Regions from separate parts of the Marinobacter sp. EN3 genome, predicted to be linked through region 2. Evidence: predicted binding sites of a transcription regulator. Region 2 holds the regulator's gene; the other holds the start of a gene.
The links. The regulator FliA, encoded in region 2, starts transcription of late flagellar genes. The targets are predictions, from matches to a motif close to CTAAAGTTTNNNNNNNNNNNGCCGNTAA.
Positions count from the first base shown of each region.

Region 1: the regulator FliA is predicted to act here: its motif matches at 6,756-6,783, upstream of Q675_RS19980 (methyl-accepting chemotaxis protein).

Region 1 covers NZ_AXCC01000001.1:100,661-111,435, reverse strand. The annotation lists gene Q675_RS20015 (PhnE/PtxC family ABC transporter permease) at 1-1,204, opposite strand, end outside; gene Q675_RS20010 (ATP-binding cassette domain-containing protein) at 1,223-1,873, opposite strand; gene Q675_RS20005 (putative selenate ABC transporter substrate-binding protein) at 1,873-2,754, opposite strand; gene senB (selenoneine biosynthesis selenosugar synthase SenB) at 2,922-3,887, shown strand; gene Q675_RS19995 (helix-hairpin-helix domain-containing protein) at 3,937-4,569, opposite strand; gene Q675_RS19990 (hypothetical protein) at 4,616-5,014, opposite strand; gene Q675_RS19985 (bifunctional GNAT family N-acetyltransferase/carbon-nitrogen hydrolase family protein) at 5,175-6,695, opposite strand; gene Q675_RS19980 (methyl-accepting chemotaxis protein) at 6,852-8,738, shown strand; gene Q675_RS19975 (transporter substrate-binding domain-containing protein) at 8,763-9,671, opposite strand; gene Q675_RS19970 (YiiD C-terminal domain-containing protein) at 9,870-10,424, shown strand; gene recQ (DNA helicase RecQ) at 10,408-10,775, opposite strand, start outside.
Region 2 covers NZ_AXCC01000001.1:636,501-647,275, reverse strand. The annotation lists gene Q675_RS22555 (uracil-xanthine permease family protein) at 1-1,072, opposite strand, end outside; gene upp (uracil phosphoribosyltransferase) at 1,075-1,713, opposite strand; gene flhA (flagellar biosynthesis protein FlhA) at 1,937-4,111, shown strand; gene flhF (flagellar biosynthesis protein FlhF) at 4,167-5,480, shown strand; gene Q675_RS22535 (MinD/ParA family protein) at 5,554-6,366, shown strand; gene Q675_RS22530 (RNA polymerase sigma factor FliA) at 6,399-7,142, shown strand; gene cheY (chemotaxis response regulator CheY) at 7,303-7,686, shown strand; gene Q675_RS22520 (protein phosphatase CheZ) at 7,708-8,493, shown strand; gene Q675_RS22515 (chemotaxis protein CheA) at 8,512-10,641, shown strand; gene Q675_RS22510 (protein-glutamate methylesterase/protein-glutamine glutaminase) at 10,675-10,775, shown strand, end outside.

The DNA of each region.
Region 1 (10,775 bases), 540 kb from region 2:
TGTAGCGGGAAAAACCCACCGGAGCGTCCGGGCGCAGGTGAATGGTGTTGGTCTGCCGGCCTATCAGGTGGCCGATAATGCCACCGTTGTGCAGGGCCAGAGCCACCACGGCCGGCAGCATGGAAGGCCCCCACAGCTGCAGCAGAATATAGGCAAGAATGTATTCCGGTGTGGATCGGGCGATCACCAGAAACACATGGCCGGAGGTACGCCGCACCGGGCCACCGAAATGATTCGAGATCAGGGGGAAGGCCAGCAGGGACAGAATGCCGGTGGCTACCAGCGCTATCTGGGTTAAGACCACGGTGTTCCAGATGCCTGGCAGCGCTTCAGTTATCATTACATCGGATAACCACGCCCAGATAGCCGCAAGCCCTTCGCCATCCCGGATCGGTGAAGGAATGATATCCTCCGTAAAGAAGCGCTCCACGTTGCCCCAGACAATGGGCAGACCGTCCCCAAGAAAAAAGGGCGCTGCAAGAATATAGATCGGCAGTAGTTTGGGGCGAACCCATAAGGGCATGGTGGCGATCAGTACATAGAACAGAATCAGCATGGCGCCGGCATCTGAGTACAGACCCTGGGAGAACGAGGATTCCAGGTAGAAACCCAGAGTCGGTAGCCCCACAAAGCCCAGGATGGCAGAGGAACGCAGGCCACACTCGAGTCGGTAGGCCGTATAGGTGCGCATCTGAACCCAGCAATCAGGGATACGGGCATACAGAAAGGCGGCAATGGATGAGGTTCCCGGTGGCAGCAGACGGCCCGGTTCCTGGTCTGCCTCTTCCAGGATTTCCGAATAGACCTTGGCGAAGATGCCGGAATAGGGAATGGCAATGGCCAGCACACCCGTGAGCGGGTGGAAACCGAAAAACTGGAGAAAGATCAGCGCCCAGAACAGCTCATGGATGGCGCGGATAAAAGCGCAGAAGATTCGTACTGGCAGAAAGCGGTACACCAGCGCCAGCAGGAAGCCGCAGATACTCCCGAGGGTTACACCCACAAAGGCAAAAGCTACGGTCCGCAGCAGGGCAGTGAGCAAGCCTTCGGTACTGAAAAAATTGGGTGTGGCTACGCCCAGGAAGAACCGGCCAAGGTCCTGCCAGGGGTTGGCAGTGGTGATGGCAATGTCCGCAACCAACAGCCCGAGCAACGCAACGGCAAGAAAGATAAGGCTGGCTCGTACGGTCGGATAGGCGAACATGCTGAGAGTCGGTGCCTGTCAGTAGAGAACGGAAATGTCAGCGGCGGTCAGCTCACTGGCCGGCTGGTCCAGGGCAATCTGGCCGTCCTGAATACCGATGATGCGGGTACAGTGTGCCAGAGCCATCTCCACATCGTGCAGGGCAACAATACTGGTGGTGAATTGATTGGTAAGCATGGTCATCACCTGCTGGGCCATTGGCCCGTCCAGGGCGGAAATGGGCTCATCGGCCAACAGAGTTGGCGCCTGCCGATAGAGTGCCCGCGCAATGGCCACTCGTTGCCGTTGGCCGCCAGACAGTGCTGCCGCGGGAATCCAGAGTTTTTCTGGTATACCCAGTTTGGTCAGTAACGCCCGGATGGCGTCTTTGTCCCGCCGGAACGGACGGATCAGCGTAAGCGTGTTGTACCAGGTGGCATGCTGGTCCAGTTGCCCCATAAACACATTGTGGAAGACAGGAAGGGCATTGACCAATCCCAGGCCCTGGGGAACGAGTGAAGCCTTGCCTTCGAGCCGGTCATAAAGCAAGCGGATAAGCGTGGATTTGCCGGCACCACTTTTGCCAACCAGACCAACGTGTTCCCCTTCATTGATTCGGAAGGAGAGCGGGCCGATAACCCGCTCTCCATCGAAACTGGCGGTCAGGCCATGGAAATCAAAGCCTGACATCAATCGAGAATTCCGATGTTTTCCGCTGTTGCACGAATGGGCTCGTAGTCGTCATTGGACGCCGGAATGAAGCCGGAGCGGGGGAAGCTCTCCAGCAAGGCAGGATCGTCCAGCTTCAGCAGGGCTTCGGTGACCTTCTGCTTGAAGCCATCACCAAAACGCTCGTCGACATCGCCACGGATGGTCCACTGATAATCCGGGTAGGAAGGTGTTTTCCAGATTACCTGAACGGAATCAGTATCGATGTTGCCGTTTTCCAGTTCTTTTTCCCAAACCTGGAAGTTCAGGGCGCCCACTTCATAGGTTCCGGCCTCGACCAGGCGAAGGGTACGGGTATGGTTGCCACTGAAACCAACCCGGGAGAACAGGGAATCCGGCGCTTCATTGAAGACATCCCGAATGTAGAACTCCGGCATCAGGCGGCCCGAGGTCGAACCTTTTGAACCGAAGGTAAAGGTTTTGCCGCGCAGTTCGTCTTCCAGCTCATCCAGGCTGTCGGCCGGCTGAATTCCAGTGCTCGTGTTGGCGATAAAGTAGGTCTCGAAGGCTTCGTCTTCAACGCCTTGAGCAATGGCTTCGGAACCCGGAACCAGTCGACGGGCCTGAACACCAGACAAGCCCCCAAACCACGCCAGTTGTACCTGGTTGTTGCGGAAGGCCGATACCGCAGCGGCGTAGGATTTCACCGGGATGTAACGCACCTCAACATCCAGTTGCTCCTGAAGATAGTCAGCCACGCCACGAAAGCGCTCGACCAGTTTGGTTTCATCTTCATCCGGAATGGCGGTGAATACGAAAGTGTCTGCCTGAACGGTGGTTGCCGCTGCCAGCGAAAGCAGGCCCGTCGCCAGCCATTTTCTGAGGTTGCTGATTGCCATCATGAATCATTCCTTTGCGAGGTGGGGTTTGGTGAAAAACGTTGCCATCTACTTGAAAACCCAGTCAGGATAACGTGATTTCCATCAAGTCTGAACCGGTATACGAGGGAAGGCTTTACCTGGCGCAGTGCCACAGGCAGAATTTTTCAAAAACAGAACAAGTGAACGCCATGCGATTGACCATAGTAACTCCAGCCGGCCCGGATTCGAAAGCAGGTAATCGGGCCACCGCACTGCGTTGGCAGAGTCTGCTGGAAGCAGCCAGTCATCAGGTGGAAGTGGTGACAGAATACCAGCGCCAGGAAACGGACTGCCTGATTGCCCTGCACGCCTGGCGAAGTGCTGACGCGGTTAAGCGGTACCGGGAAACATGGCCCGAGAAACCTTTGATCGTGGTACTTACCGGCACAGACATATACCGCTTTCAGCACGAGTTTCCGGACATCACATGGGCCTCCATGGACGCCGCTGATCTGTTGATCGGGCTGCATGATCTGGTGGCCGAGGATATTCCCGAACGCTACCACGACAAATTGCTGTGCCTGCGGCAATCCGCGCCCAAGCCGTCAGTGGCGGGTAGCGCCCGGGCAGAAAAGGACCAGTTCCACGTTTGCGTTATTGGCCATCTGCGTGACGAAAAGGATTCTCTGCGTGCTGCCTGGGCCTGCTACCACCTTCCTGAGCAATCCCGCATTGTGGTTTCCTGCGCCGGCAAGGCCCACAACGAGGCGTGGCGGGAAAAGGCGCTGGAAGAAAGCCGGTCCAATCCCCGGTTTCATTATCTGGGTGAGTTGGACAAGCCAAAGCTGGAGCACCTGATGGCCGTGAGTAATCTTATGGTGATCAGTTCCATCATGGAGGGTGGGGCGAATGTGGTGTCGGAAGCCTGTCGGGCGGGCTTGCCGATTCTTGCCTCTGATATTCCCGGCAACCGTGGTTTGCTGGGCGATGACTATCCCGGCTGTTTTCCGGTTAAAGACGATAAAGCACTGGCGAGCCTGATGTTACGTGCGGAAACCGACGCGGAATTCCTGGCGGAACTGCGAGCGAAGGTAAATGCCCTTGCGTCTGGATTTACCCCGGAGAGCGAACTGGAAAGCCTGGAACTCGCCCTGGTCAGATGCAAAAAAGGGTAGGCCGACGGGCCTACCCCTTATTTCAAGCCATGGGGTTGCGAGATAGGTTTCAGAGTACCTTTTTCGCTTCGGCAGACAACTCGCTGAACCCTTTCAGGCTCTTGAATGCTTCCAGCTTCTGCTTGTCCGCATCGCTGGGGTTGGCAATCTGGTCGATGGAGGTAATGCCAGCCTCTTTCATTTTCTTTGCGGTTGCCGGGCCAATGCCCTTCACGCGGGTAAGGTCAGACTTGTCTGCCGGCTTGGCCGATTTCTTCGGAGCTGCGGCCTTGGGCTTGGCAGTGCTCGTTTTCTTGGCGGCCGGCTTGGCAGCGGCGGTTTTCTTGGCCGGAGCCGCTTTCTTGGTACCACTGGCCTTCGAGGTTGATTCGCCGGACTTGGACACTGACTTGCCAGTTTCCTTTGAAGCGATACCCAGGCGCTCCAGCAATGCCGACTGCAGTTCGTGGAATTCATTCATGCGGCGCTCAAATTCGTCGTTAAAGCGCTTCATTTCACGATCACGCAGCTCATCCATGTCTTTCAGGAGCTTGCGTACCGGCTCCTGAACCTGGTTCTGCAGGTTGTCGAACTGCTTCAGTGCGTCGTTAATCAGCCCTTCGATCTGGGCGGATGTTTTCTCGAACTCTTTGTTTACTTTCTTGACGATCTTATCAACGCTTGGCTTGGCTTTCTTTGCCATGGAGTGTCTCCTTACGGAAGGGAAGTGCGGGTGAAGTGAACGGGCATCAGGCCATTTGTCGCATACCGGAAGCGGGACTCGACCCACGCCGGGATTTCAGGCTCTGTTTCTTGAGAACAACTTCTCTTATGCGCCGCAGTTTGTCAGAGAGCGGCGATTCGTCTCGAGCATTTAGCTCAACAAAATCAAGTGAGTAGAAGAAGTTGCTACAGTGTTTTCTCTTTTCGGTAACCAGGCCGGTCAGGCCTTCGGCACGGATTTCTTCAAACGGCATATCCATAACAAGGTCGAGAACCACGGTATCCCCGGGTTCAAACAGTTTGTCCGTTTTCATCACGCAGCCGTAACTGTCGAGTTCATAAAGTCGCGCTTCCACGGTTTCCTTGCGAAAAATGCCGTGTCGGATTCGGAAACGCGCGACCAGGTCCGGTAGTTCTTCGTTCATGGAACGCTTGCTCTGCTATTGAGGTCGGCCAGATATATACTGAACATTAATTAAACAATAGACGGGCCAGAAACTTTTGGCAATGCCGTCAGCTATCTACCGCAGCCCGTTCATGGAAATAATCAGGATTTGGCCCCCTGTGCGGGGCCAAATCTGCCCATTACCGGGTTTTCAGCTCGTAAAGGTCAACACGTCGATCTTTCAGATTGGTGACAGAACCTTCGTTTCTGACCAGTTTGAGCTTTTCCAGATCCATATCTGAAAACATGATCATTTCGGTGTTCGGTGTGGTTTCTGCCATCACTGCATCATGAGGGAATGCGAAATCCGACGGCGAGAATACCGAAGACTGGGCGTACTGAACATCCAGGTTTTCCACTTTCGGCAGGTTGCCCACGCTGCCGGTAATCACCACGTAGCACTCGTTTTCTATGGCCCGGGCCTGGGCACAATGGCGCACGCGCAAATAGCCGTTCTTGGTATCGGTCCAGAAGGGGACACAGATAATGTCCACATCCTGACTGGCGGCGATACGGCCCAGTTCCGGAAACTCAATGTCGTAGCAGATCATGATGGCGACACGGCCGGCATCGGTATCGAATACCTGGAATTTATCACCACCCTCAATAACCCAGTCGCGACGTTCGTGAGGGGTGATGTGGACCTTGCGCTGCTCGTCTACACGACCGTCACGGTGGCACAGGTATGAGACGTTGTAGACCCGGTCATCTTCAATCAGCGGCATGGAGCCGGTGATAATGTTGATGTTGTAACTGACGGCCATTTCCGACATTTCGTTGCGGAACTGTTCGGTAAAGCCGGCGAGGAACCGAATGGCACGGGTCTGATCCATCTGGTCGGTCAGCCCCATCAGCGGCGCGTTGAAAAATTCCGGGAACAGGGCAAAGTCGCTTTTATAATCCGACAGTGCGTCCACGAAGTACTCAACCTGCTTGAGCACCTCCTCCACCGAGGTGAATTCCCGCATCTGCCACTGCACCGCCCCCATGCGCACCTGGGTTTTTTTGACGTTGAGTACCGATGAGGGAGGCGTATAGAGAATGTTTCTCCACTCCAGCAACGTTGCATATCCGAGGGATTTCTGGTCTTCCGGCAGGTATTTGTGCATCAGCCGGGTAACCTGGAAATCGTTGGAAAGCTGGAACGTCAGGATCGGGTCGTAGATTTCCTTGCGATCAACGCGCTGAATGTATTCTTCCGGAGTGTATTGCTCGGCGTACTTGAAGTAGCTGGGAATCCGCCCTCCGGCGAGGATGGCCCGCAGGTTCATGGAACGACAGAGCTCTTTTCGTGCTTCATACAGGCGACGCCCCAGTCGATAGCCCCGGTATTCGGGGTCTATAAACACATCCAGGCCGTAAAGCGAATCGCCGTTGGGGTTGTGCCAGATTTTCTCGTTACGCAGAATCAGGTCGTCGTAGGCGTGAGGGTTGCTGAATCTTTCGTATTTCACGCATACCGTGAGCGCCACCGCCACCAACTGGCCGTTGTCTTCGATACAGATCTGGCCATCCGGAAACTGTTCTACCAGAGCCTTGATGGTTTCTTTTGGCCACGCGCCACCAATGTCGTCGTAAACCCGATCCATCAACTCTTGCAACTGGCCGTAGTCATCAAGGGTCAGGTTACGCAGATTCAGGTGGAGCTCTTCATGGGCCATAGGGTTCTCCCTGTCGTGTCTGGCGAATGTGCTGTGATCTCAGCATTCTAGCAAAGAGTGTTCAAGACTTCGCAGGATCTGCCGTTAGTAAGTATGTTTCGACTACACTAAATGATAAATGCAATTTGTTTTTGACCCTGATTGGAGACCGTCAGCTTGAACCTATCATTCGCCCAGAAATTGCTGATCGCAATTGGCTCCCTGATCGTGTTGATTATGGGCGCCCTGACAATTTCCAACGATATTCGGCTCCGCTCAACGACCGATCGCTACGTTAGCGCGCTGATGAGCGATGCAGTGGCCCAGAGTACGTCGAGTATTGCCGATTGGCTCAATACGCGCCTGGATATGGCGGAAGCGACGGCGAAGGCGCTGGAACGGACTCGCAACGACGATAACGCCCGCGTTCTCATGGAAGCCATGACCGAAGGTGGCAACATCAAGGACGTGTACGCCGGCACCGAAGATGGCCGCATGCTGATGCGAAGTGCCGAAGTAGAAGCCACGCTTCCACCCGATTATGACCCCCGGGTACGCCCCTGGTACCAGAAAGCCCAGCGTTTGGGGCAGGCGTCGTTTACCGATCCGTACCTGGATGCAACCTCGGACGAGACCATTATTTCCGCCATGGCGCCAATCAAGCGGGGCAATTATGTTGGCGTGGCCGGTATGGATATCAGTCTCAACACAATCGATCAGATGCTATCGACCATTACCCTGGCAGAGACGGGCTATGCGGCGTTAATCAACAATTCCGGCACGGTCCTGTTTCACCCCAACAGCGAGATTGTTGGCAAGAACATCAGCGGCATGATCGGTCAGCAGCCGGTTCTGGACGGTTCTCTGCAGGGATTTGAGAGCGAGGGTGCCGAGTGGAGTGTCAGCTTTCACCCCATCAGCGAAGCCCGGGCCGTGGACTGGTACCTGGTTACGTTCGTGAATGAAAACCTGATCAGTGCTCCCATCGTCGAGGCTCGGACTATGGGCCTGATCATCGCCGGGGTAGGGCTGATTGTTGCGCTTGTCTTGCTCTACTTTGCGATAAGCTTCCTTCTTGCGCCGGTTCGCAGGCTTAATGGCGCCATGTCTCGCATCGCTTCCGGAGATGCGGATCTTACCAAGCGTCTTGATGACTCTGCGTCTGATGAGTTTGGGCAGTTGGCGCGCAGCTTTAATAGCTTTGTTGAGAACATCCAGCAGGTTGTAAAAGAAGTAAAAGAGGGCAGCGACGAACTGGAGGAGAACGTAAAGTCGCTCCGACAGACGTCCAGCGACAGTCGCTCCAGTGTTGAAAACCAGCAGCATGAGATCGACATGATCGCGACGGCAATTAACGAAATGTCCGCGGCGGCGGGTGAGATTGCCCAGAATGCCCAGCAAACTGCGGAAGCTGCAGAGAATGCAGACCAGGAAAGCCGGGGTTCCCTGGAGACCGTCACCGCCTCGCGGGATGCGGTGCAGAAGCTGGTGGGTGAAATAAACGCCGCCGCCGAGGTTATCGACACCCTTGGTAAGGATGTTTCGTCGATTACGACTGTACTTGAAGTCATTCAGGGCATTGCGGAACAAACCAATCTGCTGGCACTGAACGCGGCCATTGAAGCGGCGCGGGCAGGGGATGCGGGACGCGGATTTGCGGTGGTGGCTGATGAGGTTCGGAATCTCGCTCAGCGTACCCAGTCTTCCACCGAAGAAATCAACAACATGATCGAGCGGCTGCAGAAAGGCGCCAACGATGCGGTAGACGTTATGAAAGCCTCTACGGCGGTATCCAACGTGAGTATGGAGAAAGCGCAGGATGCGATGGAGTCTCTGAACCGGATTGTGGAGGCGATTACCGCCATCAGTCAGATGACCTCACAGATCGCCACGGCCTCCGAGGAGCAGACATCGGTGACCGAAGAGTTGAATGCGTCCATCACCCGCATTGCTGACCAGGGCCAGGAAGCGGCCAAGGCGGCCAGCGAGAACGATGTTTACAGTGGCCACATCGAGACTATCGGCAGTGTGCTGAATGACAAGGTAACCCGTTTCCGGGTGTAATTCGTGGCGGCCAGGGATGGCCCGCTAGTCTCCGACACTCAGTAGCTCAACGCGGCGCTCCAGGTTTTCCAGGGTTCGACGCCCGACATATCTGGATTCTTCACTAAGATACGGATTCTCCAACGTGATTACTGTGCGCCGATCAAGGCCCAGTGATGATACCGCTCTGCCAAACCAGTTTTTCAGATACACCGCGAAGCTGCCGTCCAGGATCGCTCGCTCCAGACCCAGTTGCAGGCGTTGCGCGGTTTCGTGATCGTCCGGGGCCACAAAAAGGTAGGATGGCATGGCGTAGGCCAGCAGGATGTTTGGCTCGATTACCAGGTCGTCGGCTTTGTTATGTTCGAGGTCGAACAGCACTTCGCTCACACCGCGGGCGTAACAGTCGAAGCGTTTATTGCGAAGCATACCAAAGAGTATTTCATAGCGGGTGTGGGTGATCACGGTAATGCCGTTAGCTTCGAGAATCGGGGTGTCTGGCCAGTGTGCGCCCTGGCCAATACGGATATCTCGCTGGCGCAGGTCGTCCAGGCTGGATACCCCCTCAAACAGATTGAGCTGTTCCGGCAACACTAGGCATACCCTGAATCCGAGCAGTCCGCCGTCCACAGGTACCGGAATGGCGTTCAGAAATGTTTCCCGCTCTTCTGACGTCGCCACGTTCGCAATATCCAGAATCCGGCTCCGAGGGTTAGCCAATTCCCGAAGGGCGCGCCCCTGGCTTATTTCTTCGCTGCGGATAATCTGGAACTCACCGTACTCCGAGGTTTTGCGCAATGCGAGTTCAACCAGATTGCGAATGGCCGGGTTATCGTAGTTGCGGTACCAGAGTATGTAGTCTCGTGTGGGAGCCGATTTGGATTCGGACGCAGCCGTTTGCTGAACGTGAATGCACGCCGCAAGCGCCAGAACTGGCCAGAGGCGCGTTATCATTTTATTGAATGTGTACAACTGCGTGCCCTTTCCCTGTTATCCGGCTGCAAGCAACGGTAACGTTACAGACATTGGCTACAGCTTAGATCAGAAAGCGTTATTCGAAACGTACAGGTTTCAAAAAAACTGTAAAAGATTCTTGAAGTAGCCGTATCTGACTGTAAAGATCGCCTTTTCTGTACTTCAGGATATGGCTTTATGGCTCTTATTGATTCTCTGATTGGCACCGCCGGCCAATGGGTAAGCTCCAGTGACCCCAAGGCGACGCTGCTGCAACCGCTGGAATGGCTCAAGAAGACCGGCAGTTATGCTGCGGTTAACCGCATTATTGGTATGGCGATACCGTTCGCGCCACGTAATCACTTCAGCGTTGAGGAGCTTCGCCCGGGCTACGTCAAAGCCCGCGTGCGCCTCAAGGGCAATAAAAACCACTTTGGTAGCCTGTATGCTGGCGCCTATTTCCTGGTGGCGGAGATTCCCGGTGGGGTGTTGACCCTCTTCGACCTTGGCCCTGCCTATACGCCAATTCTGAAGGAAATGACTCTGGAGTTTCTGCAGCCGGCCAATTCAGATGTGACCGTGGAATTTGAACTACCACCAGAGGCGGTGGCTGCCATCCTTGCCGATGCAGACGCCACCGGTAGGGCTAAATTTACTCTGGAAGGCATTCTGAGAGATGAAGAAGGCAACCACGTTGCCACCTCCATCGCCCATTACCGGGTGCGCAAGAAGGGGTTCAAGCCTCAGGATTGATAGAGCGTAGCGCCTGCAGGAAAACATCGCCATACTTTTCCAGCTTGGCGGCGCCCACGCCGCTGACCTCGGCCAGCTCCTCCAGGGTGGAAGGGCGGCGTTCAAGCATGTCGAACAGGGTTGTGTCGTGGAAGATCACGTAGGGCGGCACGCCCTGCTTGTCCGCCAGCTCTTTGCGGCAGGCCCGCAACGCATCCCACCCGGCGTGGTCGGTAATCTGGTCCCGCACGTTCTGGCCGCTACGGCGGCTCGTTGATGACTTACCACCAGCGGTGTTGCGGACCACCGGGTCTTTCCGGAGTTCAATCGCCTGTGCGCCCTTGAGCAGGGGGCGGCAGCGCTCGGTTAGCT
Region 2 (10,775 bases):
CCACCTGATGTCGGATCAGGGTATTCAGGCCGACAACGGCGATTGAACCGAACAGCAGGCAGAGGATGCCGCCCATAACCGGTACCGGAATGGTCTGCAACGCGGCGCCGAACTTGCCGACAAACGCCAGAACAATGGCAACCACCGCCGCCCACCACATAACTCTCGGGTTGAAGTTCTTGGTCAGCATCACCGCACCGGTTACCTCGGAATACGTGGTGTTGGGAGGACCGCCAAGCAGCGAGGCAGCGCTGGTGGCCAGACCATCACCCAGCAGGGTACGGTGCAAGCCCGGTTTTTCCAGATAGTTCTTGCGGGTAACGTTACCGATGGCCAGAACGTCGCCGATGTGTTCGATGGCCGGTGCGATGGCGACCGGAATCATGAACAGGATAGCGCCCCAGCTGAACGCCGGTGCTACGAAGTTTGGCATTGCCAGCCACTCAGCCTGCTGGATCGGCGTTGTGTCAACAATGCCCATGATGGCAGAGAGAAGGTAACCCACGAGGACACCGAACATGATCGGGATCAGCCGGAAAATGCCCTTGGCCCAGACCGACATGATGATGGTCACGGCCAAAGAGATCATGGCAATCCATATGGCAGTGTTGTAGGGCACCAGCTGAGTCTGGCCGTCACCGGTTTTGCCTGTAGCCATAAACACTGCTACCGGAGCCAACCCCAGGCCTATGGTCATGATGACCGGTGCAATCACCACCGGAGGCAGCAGCCGGGTAATGAAGCCGGTACCACGCAGGCGAATCGCCCCGGACAGAATGATATACAGAATGCCTGCGGCCATCAGGCCACCGAGGGTTTCTTCCAGGCCAAAGCGGCCTTTAGAGGCCAGCACGGGCGCGATGAACGCGAACGATGAAGCCAGGAAGATCGGGATCTGGCCACCGGTGACAATGTGAAAAATCAGAGTGCCCAGGCCGGCAGTGAACAGCGCGACGTTCGGGTCCAGGCCGGTAATCAGTGGCATCAGTACCAGGGCGCCAAAAGCCACCAGCAGCATCTGGGAACCGGCAATAGCCTGTTTCCAGACCGGATCGTTGTTATGGTCCTGCATGCTCAGACGTCCTTCTGCTTGGTGCCGAAGATCTTGTCGCCGGCATCACCCAGGCCCGGCAGAATGTAGCCTTTCTCGTTCAGGCGCTCATCCACCGACGCGGTGTAGATGGACACGTCCGGGTGTTTTTCCAGAACCTTTTCCACGCCCTCCGGCGCAGCCACCAGAACCAGGGCCCGGATTTCGGTGCTGCCGGCCTTCTTGAGCAAATCGATGGTGGAAATCATGGAGCCGCCGGTAGCCAGCATCGGATCGATGATCAGGGCCATGCGCTGATCCAGCTCGCCTACCAGTTTTTCCAGGTAGGTTTCCGCTTCGAGGGTGTCTTCGTTGCGGATCTGGCCAACCACGCTCACCCGGGCCACCGGAATCAGGCTCAGGACACCGTCCAGCATGCCCAGACCGGCACGTAGGATGGGCACGATGGTTACCTTCTTGCCGTGGATCTGCTCCACGGAGACCGGGCCGGCCCAGCCCTCAATGGTTTTTTCCTGAAGATTGAAGTCTTTGGTGGCCTCGTAAGTCAGCAACGCGCCAACTTCCTGTGCCAGCTCTCGGAAGTTTTTGGTACTGATGTCGGCGCGGCGCATGAGGCCGAGCTTGTGGCGGATCAGAGGGTGCTTCACTTCATGGATCGGCATGGGGTCACCTGTGTGTTCGGGTTTCTGGCTTGAATCGGGATAATGCAAATGGCGAAAGGATACCGTATCTGGGCCGCTGCGTCAGGCGTTGAAAGGTGCGCAGACGTCAAATTTTGCAAGGGCTGGTACGGTTCTTGCGATACCACCCGGAAAGCGACCCCTGGTGTCAGATTTTCGACCCGGAAAATGCCCGCAGGCACAGATACGTGGAGACAGACCCGGCATGGACAGAGCTCTAGTCCTTAACAACGTCAAATCCCTGACGCGGGGGAACCTCGGCATCCCCCTGATGCTGATGGGGCTGCTTGGCATGATGATTCTGCCCATGCCTGCGTTCCTGCTGGATGTGTTCTTCACCTTCAATATCACTCTGTCCATCGTCATTCTGCTGGTCTGTGTGTACGCCATGCGGCCGATGGAATTTGCCTCGTTTCCCACGGTATTGCTGGTGGCCACCCTGTTGCGGCTGGGCCTGAACGTGGCGTCCACCCGGATTGTATTGCTGAACGGCCATGAGGGCGGTGATGCTGCCGGTAAAGTCATCGAGTCCTTTGGTGAAGTCCTGATTGGGGGAAACTACGCTGTTGGTCTGGTGGTTTTCGCCATCCTTATGATCATCAACTTCCTGGTTGTCACCAAAGGTGCCGGCCGGGTGTCTGAGGTCAGTGCCCGCTTCACTCTGGATGCCATGCCGGGCAAGCAGATGGCGATTGACGCCGATCTGAACGCCGGGCTGATCAATCAGGACGAGGCGAAGTCACGCCGTTCGGAAATCGCTCAGGAAGCGGACTTTTACGGTTCTATGGACGGCGCCTCGAAGTTTGTGAAAGGCGATGCCGTTGCAGGCTTGCTGATCCTGGCGATCAACATCGTTGGTGGTGTGGCTATCGGCATGATGCAGCACGGGTTGGATTTTGGTCTGGCAATGGAGCGCTATGCGTTACTGACCATCGGTGATGGTCTGGTTGCCCAGATTCCCTCGCTGTTGCTCTCCACGTCTGCCGCCATCATGGTTACCCGGGTCACCTCCAGCCAGGACATGGGTGGCCAGATCATTCAGCAGATGTTCAGCGCTCCCAAAGCGTTGGGCATTGCGGCCGGTATCCTGATTCTGCTTGGCCTGATTCCGGGGATGCCCCACATCGCGTTTCTCGGCCTTGGTTTGCTGGCCGCTGGCGCAGCCTGGTTTATCTGGAAGAAACAGCAGCAAACGGTTGAGGATGAAGGTGGTTTTGTTGGCCGTGGCGGCATGGCTGGTGGTGCGGCCCGGCAGGGTGCGGAAATCTCTCCGGATCGTCCGGGTGGCGAGGGGCAGGCACTGCCGGCGCCGGGAGAAACCCGCGAGCTCGGATGGGATGACGTGGCCACGGTGGACATTGTCGGGCTGGAGGTAGGCTACCGCCTGATTCCGTTGGTAGACAAATCCCAGGGTGGACAATTGCTCAGTCGGATCAAGGGGGTTCGTAAGAAGCTTTCGCAGGATCTGGGCTTCCTCATGCCCTCGGTGCACATTCGCGACAACCTGGATCTTATGCCGAACGTCTACCGGATTACCCTGATGGGCGTGACCATTGCCGAGGCCGAGATCCATCCGGAGCGGGAGCTGGCCATTGATCCGGGGCAGGTGTTTGGCAAAGTTGAAGGCATTGCCGGCAAGGACCCCGCCTTCGGCCTGGACGCCATCTGGATTGAGTCCGACAGGAAGGATCAGGCCCAGACCCTGGGTTACACCGTGGTGGATGCGAGTACCGTGGTGGCGACACATCTGAATCAGATCCTGCAGAAACACGCTCATGAACTGATTGGCCACGAAGAAGCCCAGAAGTGGCTGGACCAGTTGGAGAAGATTTCGCCCAAGCTGGCGGAGGAACTGGTGCCGACCACGATTTCCATCAGCATCCTGTTGAAAGTTTTGCAGAACCTGTTGAAAGAAGAAGTGCCGGTGCGGGATATGCGCTCCATTGCCGAGGCCATCGTGAACGTGCATCCAAAGAGTCAGGACCCGAAAGTACTGACCACGGTAGCCCGCCAGGCGCTGCGCCGGATGATTGTTCAGAGTATTTGTGGCAACGACGCCGAAATCCCTGTTATCACGTTGGATCCAGACCTGGAACAGTTATTGCTGAAGTCTGTTCAGCAGAGTCAACAATCCGGCGGTCAGGATGACATTGGTCTGGTGCTTGAGCCCAACATGGTGGAAAAGCTGCAACGATCCCTTCAGGACAGCGTGCAGCGCCAGGAAATGCTCGGCAAGCCCGCCATCCTGCTGGTTTCGGGGCCCTTGCGGCCAGTACTGGCGAAGTTTGCCAGCTACGGGGTAGAGCGTTTGCATGTGCTCTCTTACCAGGAAATCCCGGATAACAAACAGATCACGATAGTCGCTTCTGTGGGTCAATAAACCGACGGAGCATCGCGGGGAGCCAGAGTGCTTGCCGGTGGGAGGATGAAACAGCATGAAAGTAAAACGGTTTTTTGCGCAGTCCATGGCTGAGGCCCTGAAGCAGGTAAGCCACGAAATGGGGCCGGATGCCGTTATTCTGTCTAACCGCCGGGTTGATGGTGGTGTTGAGATCGTGACGGCACTCGACTACGACGAAAACATGGCGCGTCAGCGTCTTGGCGATAGGGCGGTTGAAGCCACCAACGGCTCCCGGCTGGCAGAGATGCAGGCCGAGCAGCATCGTCGGCTGGAAGAGGAGCTGAACCGGTCCCGCAGTCGCATTCGTGAGGTTCGGGAAAAGCGCGCAGGAAGTGGCGCCTCAGGTGGCGTGGCGTCGTCCTTGTCTTTCGAGACTGCCGATTTTCCGGCGTCACGTCCCAGTGATGAAGCGCTGGCAAAGCCGTTTGCGGGTAGCGAATCCGGCGCCGGTGGCTATGCCGATGAACTGGCCAGTATGCGTGCCGAAATCAGCTCTCTGCGTGATCTGGTCAGTGGTAAGGCTGCAACTGCCACGCCGACCGGCAACAGCGCAGTTCAGCAACGATTGGCCGAGCGCCTGCAGGAGTTCGGTTTGGGCGCGGAGCTGGCCGGCTCTCTGTCCCGTCGGCACCGGGCCGGGCGTCTGGAGGACGGCTGGAAGCAGTCACTGAAAATGCTGGCGACCGGCGTTCGTACCGGTCGCGAAGACTGGCTTGATGCCGGCGGTATCTATGCCCTGGTCGGGCCAACCGGGTCTGGCAAAACCACCACCATTGGCAAGCTGGCGGCCCGCTACGTGCTTGAGCATGGTCCGGATTCGTTGGCACTGGTGACCACCGACCGCTATCGTGTGGCCGCTCATGAGCAGCTCTTCGTGTTCGGCCGCATCCTGAATGTGCCCGTGCGTGTGGTGGATGAGAGCCATTCCCTGGATGACATTCTTGATGAGTTATCGGATCGACACCTGGTGCTGATTGACACTGCCGGCCTGACCAGTGCCGACCGCGGTTACCAGGAACAACTGGCGGAGTTGGCTCGCAGCGATCACAATATCCGTACACATCTGGTGGTCTCCGCCACCAGTCAGCCACGTATCATGAAATCCGTGTGGCATTGCTATAAGATGGCAAGCCTTGCAGGCTGCATCATGACCAAGATTGATGAGGCCCTGACCTTGGGCGAAGCGCTCGGGTTCGTTATGGAGACCAGCTTACCGGTGGCCTGGTACACCGATGGCCAGAAGATACCGGAAGATCTCCAGAGGGCGGAGGCCATTCCGTTAGTGCGCCTGGGCGTAGAACGGCTTAAGGCCGTGCAGAGCGCACAGACAGTCGCCGAAGGTGCCTGAGCCTCGTTGGCGACCAGAATAAAACACCGGCACGCGTGCCCGTACAAGAACGTAGTAAGAGACTGATAACAGTATGAGCAGACCACATCCGGTTCAGGTGATTGCGGTTTCCGGCGGCAAGGGCGGTGTCGGCAAGAGCAATGTTTCGGTCAATCTCGGTATCGCCCTGGCCCAGAAGGGGCGCCGGGTTGTCTTGCTGGACGCGGATCTCGGGCTCGCCAACATCGATGTGTTGCTCGGCATTACCGCTAATCGAAATCTGCAAGACGTACTCAGCGGCGATTGTGATCTGAAAGACGTGCTGGTGAATGGCCCTGGTGGTATCAAGATTGTACCGGCTTCCTCCGGCACCCAGCGTATGACCCAGCTCAGCGCCATGGAACATGCCGGCCTGATCAACGCTTTCAGTGAGCTGGGCGACCAGATTGACGTTCTGATTGTGGATACCGCCGCAGGTATTTCTGAATCGGTGGTCAGCTTCCTCAGGGCCTCGCAGGAACTTCTGCTGGTGGTCTGCGACGAACCTACTTCCATTACCGATGCGTACGCGTTGATCAAGCTGATGAACCGGGATTATGGCACCAACCGCTTCCGTATCCTGGCAAACCAGGTCCGCAATGAGCAGGAAGGCCGCCATCTGTTTGAAAAACTGACCCGGGTCACCGAGCGTTTTCTGGATGTGGCACTACAATATGTAGGTATCGTGCCTTACGACGAGGCCGTCAAGAAAGCCGTCCAAAGACAGAAAGCGGTATTGGATGCCTATCCGAGGGCGAAAGCCTCGCTGGCTATCCGGGCTCTGGCCGAAAAAGTGGACAGTTGGCCTTTGCCGTCCTCTCCCAGGGGGCATCTCGAATTCTTCGTGGAGCGGCTCGTCGAAGTCTGATCTGAATCCAGTCCTACAAGAAAACCGGATACATGACATTGGCGAAACATCTGGGAATTTACCATCAGGCCGGCGCCAGGAGCCCTTCAGCCCTGATTGAAGAGCATGCGCCGCTGGTCAAGAAAATCGCCCTTCATCTCATGGCCCGGCTGCCGCCATCAGTGCAGCTGGAAGACCTTATGCAGGCCGGTATGATTGGCCTGCTGGAGGCCGCGCAGCGCTATTCTTCCGGCAAAGGTGCCACCTTTGAAACCTACGCAGGGATTCGCATCCGCGGCGCCATGGTGGATGAGATCCGCAAAGGCGACTGGGTGCCCCGCTCAGTGCATCGCAACGCCCGGCGAATCGCCAGTGCTATCAAGCAGGTGGAAGATCGTACCGGGCGCGAGGCCCAGGATGCCGAAGTAGCTGAAGAGCTTGGCATTGGTCTGGACGAGTACCATGCCTCACTCGCCGACGCTAACAGCGGTAGACTTTTTAGTCTTGATGAGCTCAATGAATCCGGCGAGCTGCCGATAGAAGAAGCAGAAGCGAGTGATAATCCGCTGGACGGTATTGCTTCAGGCGCTTTCCAGCGAAGTCTCGCAGACGCCATTGAGCAGTTGCCTGAGCGTGAAAAGCTGGTATTGAGCCTGTATTACCAGGAAGAGCTCAACCTCAAGGAAATCGGTGCGGTGCTAGGGGTCAGTGAGAGCCGGGTAAGCCAGATTCACAGCCAGGCGGCGTTGCGACTTCGCAGCCGGCTGGCCGAGTGGCGGGATGGTGACAACGACTGATCGGCCAGGTGCTGTGTTTCTCTCTCAGCAAGCTGTGTAGCTTTTGGTAAACGATGCTTTACAACGTGCGCAAACACCACACAATAAGCGCTTAAGGTAGCAGCCTGCTAGACTTCCAAAAGGCTGAATGAATTCCGGGTGTTACTGACTGGAGGTCCCATTGGACAAGAACATGAAAATTCTCATTGTGGATGACTTCTCCACAATGCGACGCATCATCAAAAACCTGCTGCGAGATCTCGGCTTCACCAATACGGATGAAGCAGACGATGGCAACACCGCGTTGCCCATGCTCCGAAGCGGCAAGTATGACTTCCTGGTGACTGACTGGAACATGCCCGGCATGTCGGGCTTTGACCTTCTGAAGGCTGTCCGTGCTGATGAAAACCTGAAGAACCTGCCGGTTCTGATGGTAACGGCAGAGGCTAAGCGGGACCAGATCGTGGCTGCGGCTCAGGCCGGGGTGAACGGGTATGTGGTCAAGCCTTTCACGGCAGCCGTGCTGAAGGAAAAGATCGAGAAAATCTTCGAACGAATCCAGTAACCAGAGGTCGGATGGCTCGCCATGAGTGATACCAAACAGAACCATCAGGGCCTTGATCCGGAGGTGGCGGAGAAGCTTCAAAAGCAGGCCTCCGACCTGGCCGAGAATGTAAACGCCGGGAATTATGCCAAGGCGATGACCCTGATCAATGAACTGAGCGAGGTTCGCGATCAGAGTCTGTATCGGGAAGTGGGGCGACTGACCCGCAGCCTCCATGAGGCAATCCGGAACTTCCAGATAGACCCGCGTAATGCCGAGCAGAAAGAAGTGCTGTCGAAGATGAGCGACGCTTCTGACCGTCTGGCCTATGTGGTTCAGATGACCAGCCAGGCGGCGAACCGCACCATGGATCTGGTTGAGGAAAGCATGCCGGTGGCTCACGCCATGCGGGATGAAGCGGTTTCCCTGCGGGATGAGTGGCAGCGTCTGCGCCGTCGTGAAATGGAGCCTGCGGAGTTTCGGGAGCTTTACGGTCGCATCGACAAGTTCTTCGCTGGCCTGACGACAGACTCCGACAGTCTGTACCAGAACCTGTCGGAAATCCTTCTGGCTCAGGATTTTCAGGATCTTACCGGTCAGGTTATCCAGAAGGTCACCGCGTTGGTGAAAGAGGTGGAAGACAACCTTCTTGGTCTGGTGGTGATGGCCAGCCACGTTGATCAACTGACCGGCACAGTGCATCAGATTGAAGAAAAAGAAGAATCGGCCGAAAAAGGGGTAGGGCCCCAGATCAAGGCCGATGAGCGGGAAGATGTAGTTTCGGGACAGGACGATGTGGACGATCTGCTGTCCAGTCTCGGATTCTGATAATAAAGAGGGTGACGCATGGCGTTAGATGCTGATGAAGAGATCCTGCAGGACTTCCTGGTAGAAGCCGGCGAGATACTCGAAAAGTTGTCGGAGCAGCTGGTGGATCTGGAGCAGCATCCCGATGACAGCGATCTGCTGAACGCCATTTTCCGTGGCTTCCATACCGTGAAAGGGGGCGCAGGCTTCCTTCAGCTGGAGGCACTGGTTAATTGCTGCCACTCTGCGGAGAACGTGTTTGATATTCTCCGGAATCACAAGCGCAAGGTAACACCGGACCTGATGGACGTGGTGCTGGAGGCGCTGGACAACGTTAATGCCATGTTCGAAGAAGTCCGCAACCGGGAAGAACCGACGCCCGCGCCGGACGAACTGATTGAAGCTCTGGATGCACTCGCCAAACCCGAGTCCGAGGATGCACCGGCGGTGGAAGCACCAACCCCGGCACAGGAGCCGTCGTCTGCGGATGTCGGACAGCAAGGGGATCAGGGCGATATCACTGACGAAGAGTTCGAGCAGCTGCTGGACGCGTTGGCGGATGAAAAATCCGATGGCCAGAAACCGGTCGGCAACGAGCAGGTGAGCACCCCGGCAGAATCCGCCGGCGGCTCAGACAGTGATGAGATTACCGACGATGAATTTGAGGCCCTGCTGGATCAACTCCACGGCAAGGGCCAGTTTGCCGGCGCGCCTGCGGAAGATGAAGCGCCCAAGGCAGATATCGACACCAGCGGTGGCTCGGAGAAATCATCCGGTGACGCCGATCTGATTTCCGACGACGAATTCGAGAACCTGCTGGACGAACTGCATGGCAAGGGTGCAGGCCCAAGCGCGGGGGCTGCCGCAGGTGAGCCCAAGCCTGCGCCGGCTCCATCAAGCAAGGCCGAACCAGCCCCGGAACCAAAGAAAGCGGAAGCCAAAGCCGAGAGCAAGGCCGCTTCCAAGCCGGCCCCTGCGCCTGCACCTGCCCGTGAGGCCGCACCAGCGGGCGAAACCACGGTTCGGGTTGATACCAAGCGCCTGGACGACATCATGAACATGGTGGGCGAACTGGTGCTGGTGCGTAACCGCCTGCAGCGTCTGGGTTCCGAAAGCGAAGACGAACACATGCACAAGGCAGTGGCCAATCTCGATGTGGTGACCACGGATCTGCAGGCTGCCGTCATGCAAACACGGATGCAGCCGATCAAGAAAGTTTTCGGCCGTTTCCCCAGAGTGGTGCGCGACCTGGCCCGCAGTCTGAAGAAAGAAGTGAATCTGGTCATGCACGGTGAGGAAACCGACCTGGATAAAAACCTGGTTGAAGCTCTGGCCGATCCCCTGGTGCACCTGGTGAGAAATTCCGTGGATCATGGTGTCGAGGCACCGGACGTACGGGAAAAGGCCGGCAAACCTCGCGCTGGAACCGTGACTCTGTCGGCGGAGCAGGAAGGCGACCATATTCTGCTGTCCATTGTCGACGACGGCGCCGGTATGAATCCTGATGTCTTGCGCCGCAAGGCGGTCGAGAAGGGCCTGTACGATCAGGATGCGGCAGACCGCCTTACCGATAACGAATGCTTCAATCTGATTTTTGCGGCCGGTTTCTCCACCAAGGACCAGATTTCCGATGTCTCTGGTCGGGGTGTCGGCATGGACGTGGTGAAAACCAAGATCGGCCAGCTCAATGGGCAGATCAATATCATGTCCGAACAGGGCAAGGGCACCAGCATTATCATCAAGGTGCCGCTGACTCTGGCCATTATGCCAACGTTGATGATCATGCTTGGTGACCAGTCTTTCGCGCTGCCGCTGGTGAATGTGGTGGAGATTTTCCACCTGGATCTGACCAAGACCAACATTGTCGACGGCAAAGAGTGTATTGTCGTGCGGGACAAAGTGTTCCCACTGTTCCACATCAAGCGCTGGCTGGTGCACGGTGCGGCAGGTCAGGCCGAGCCGGAGATTGCGCACGTGGTGATTGTGGCCATGGGGACCAAACAGGTCGGCTTTGTCGTTGATCAGCTGATTGGCCAGGAAGAGGTGGTGATCAAACCTCTGGGCCGGGCCCTGCAGGGGACGCCAGGAATGGCCGGCGCCACCATCACCGGTGATGGCCGTATCGCCCTGATTATTGATGTGCCGAGCCTCCTGCAGCACTACGGCTGAGCAGGAATTTCCGGGATTGTGTAGGAGAAATGGATGACAGTTTCTGTCCTGGTCGTGGATGATTCGGGCTTTTTTCGCAAACGGCTGACGGAAATCCTGACGGCCTCGGGCCAGATTAAAGTGGTAGGCGCCGC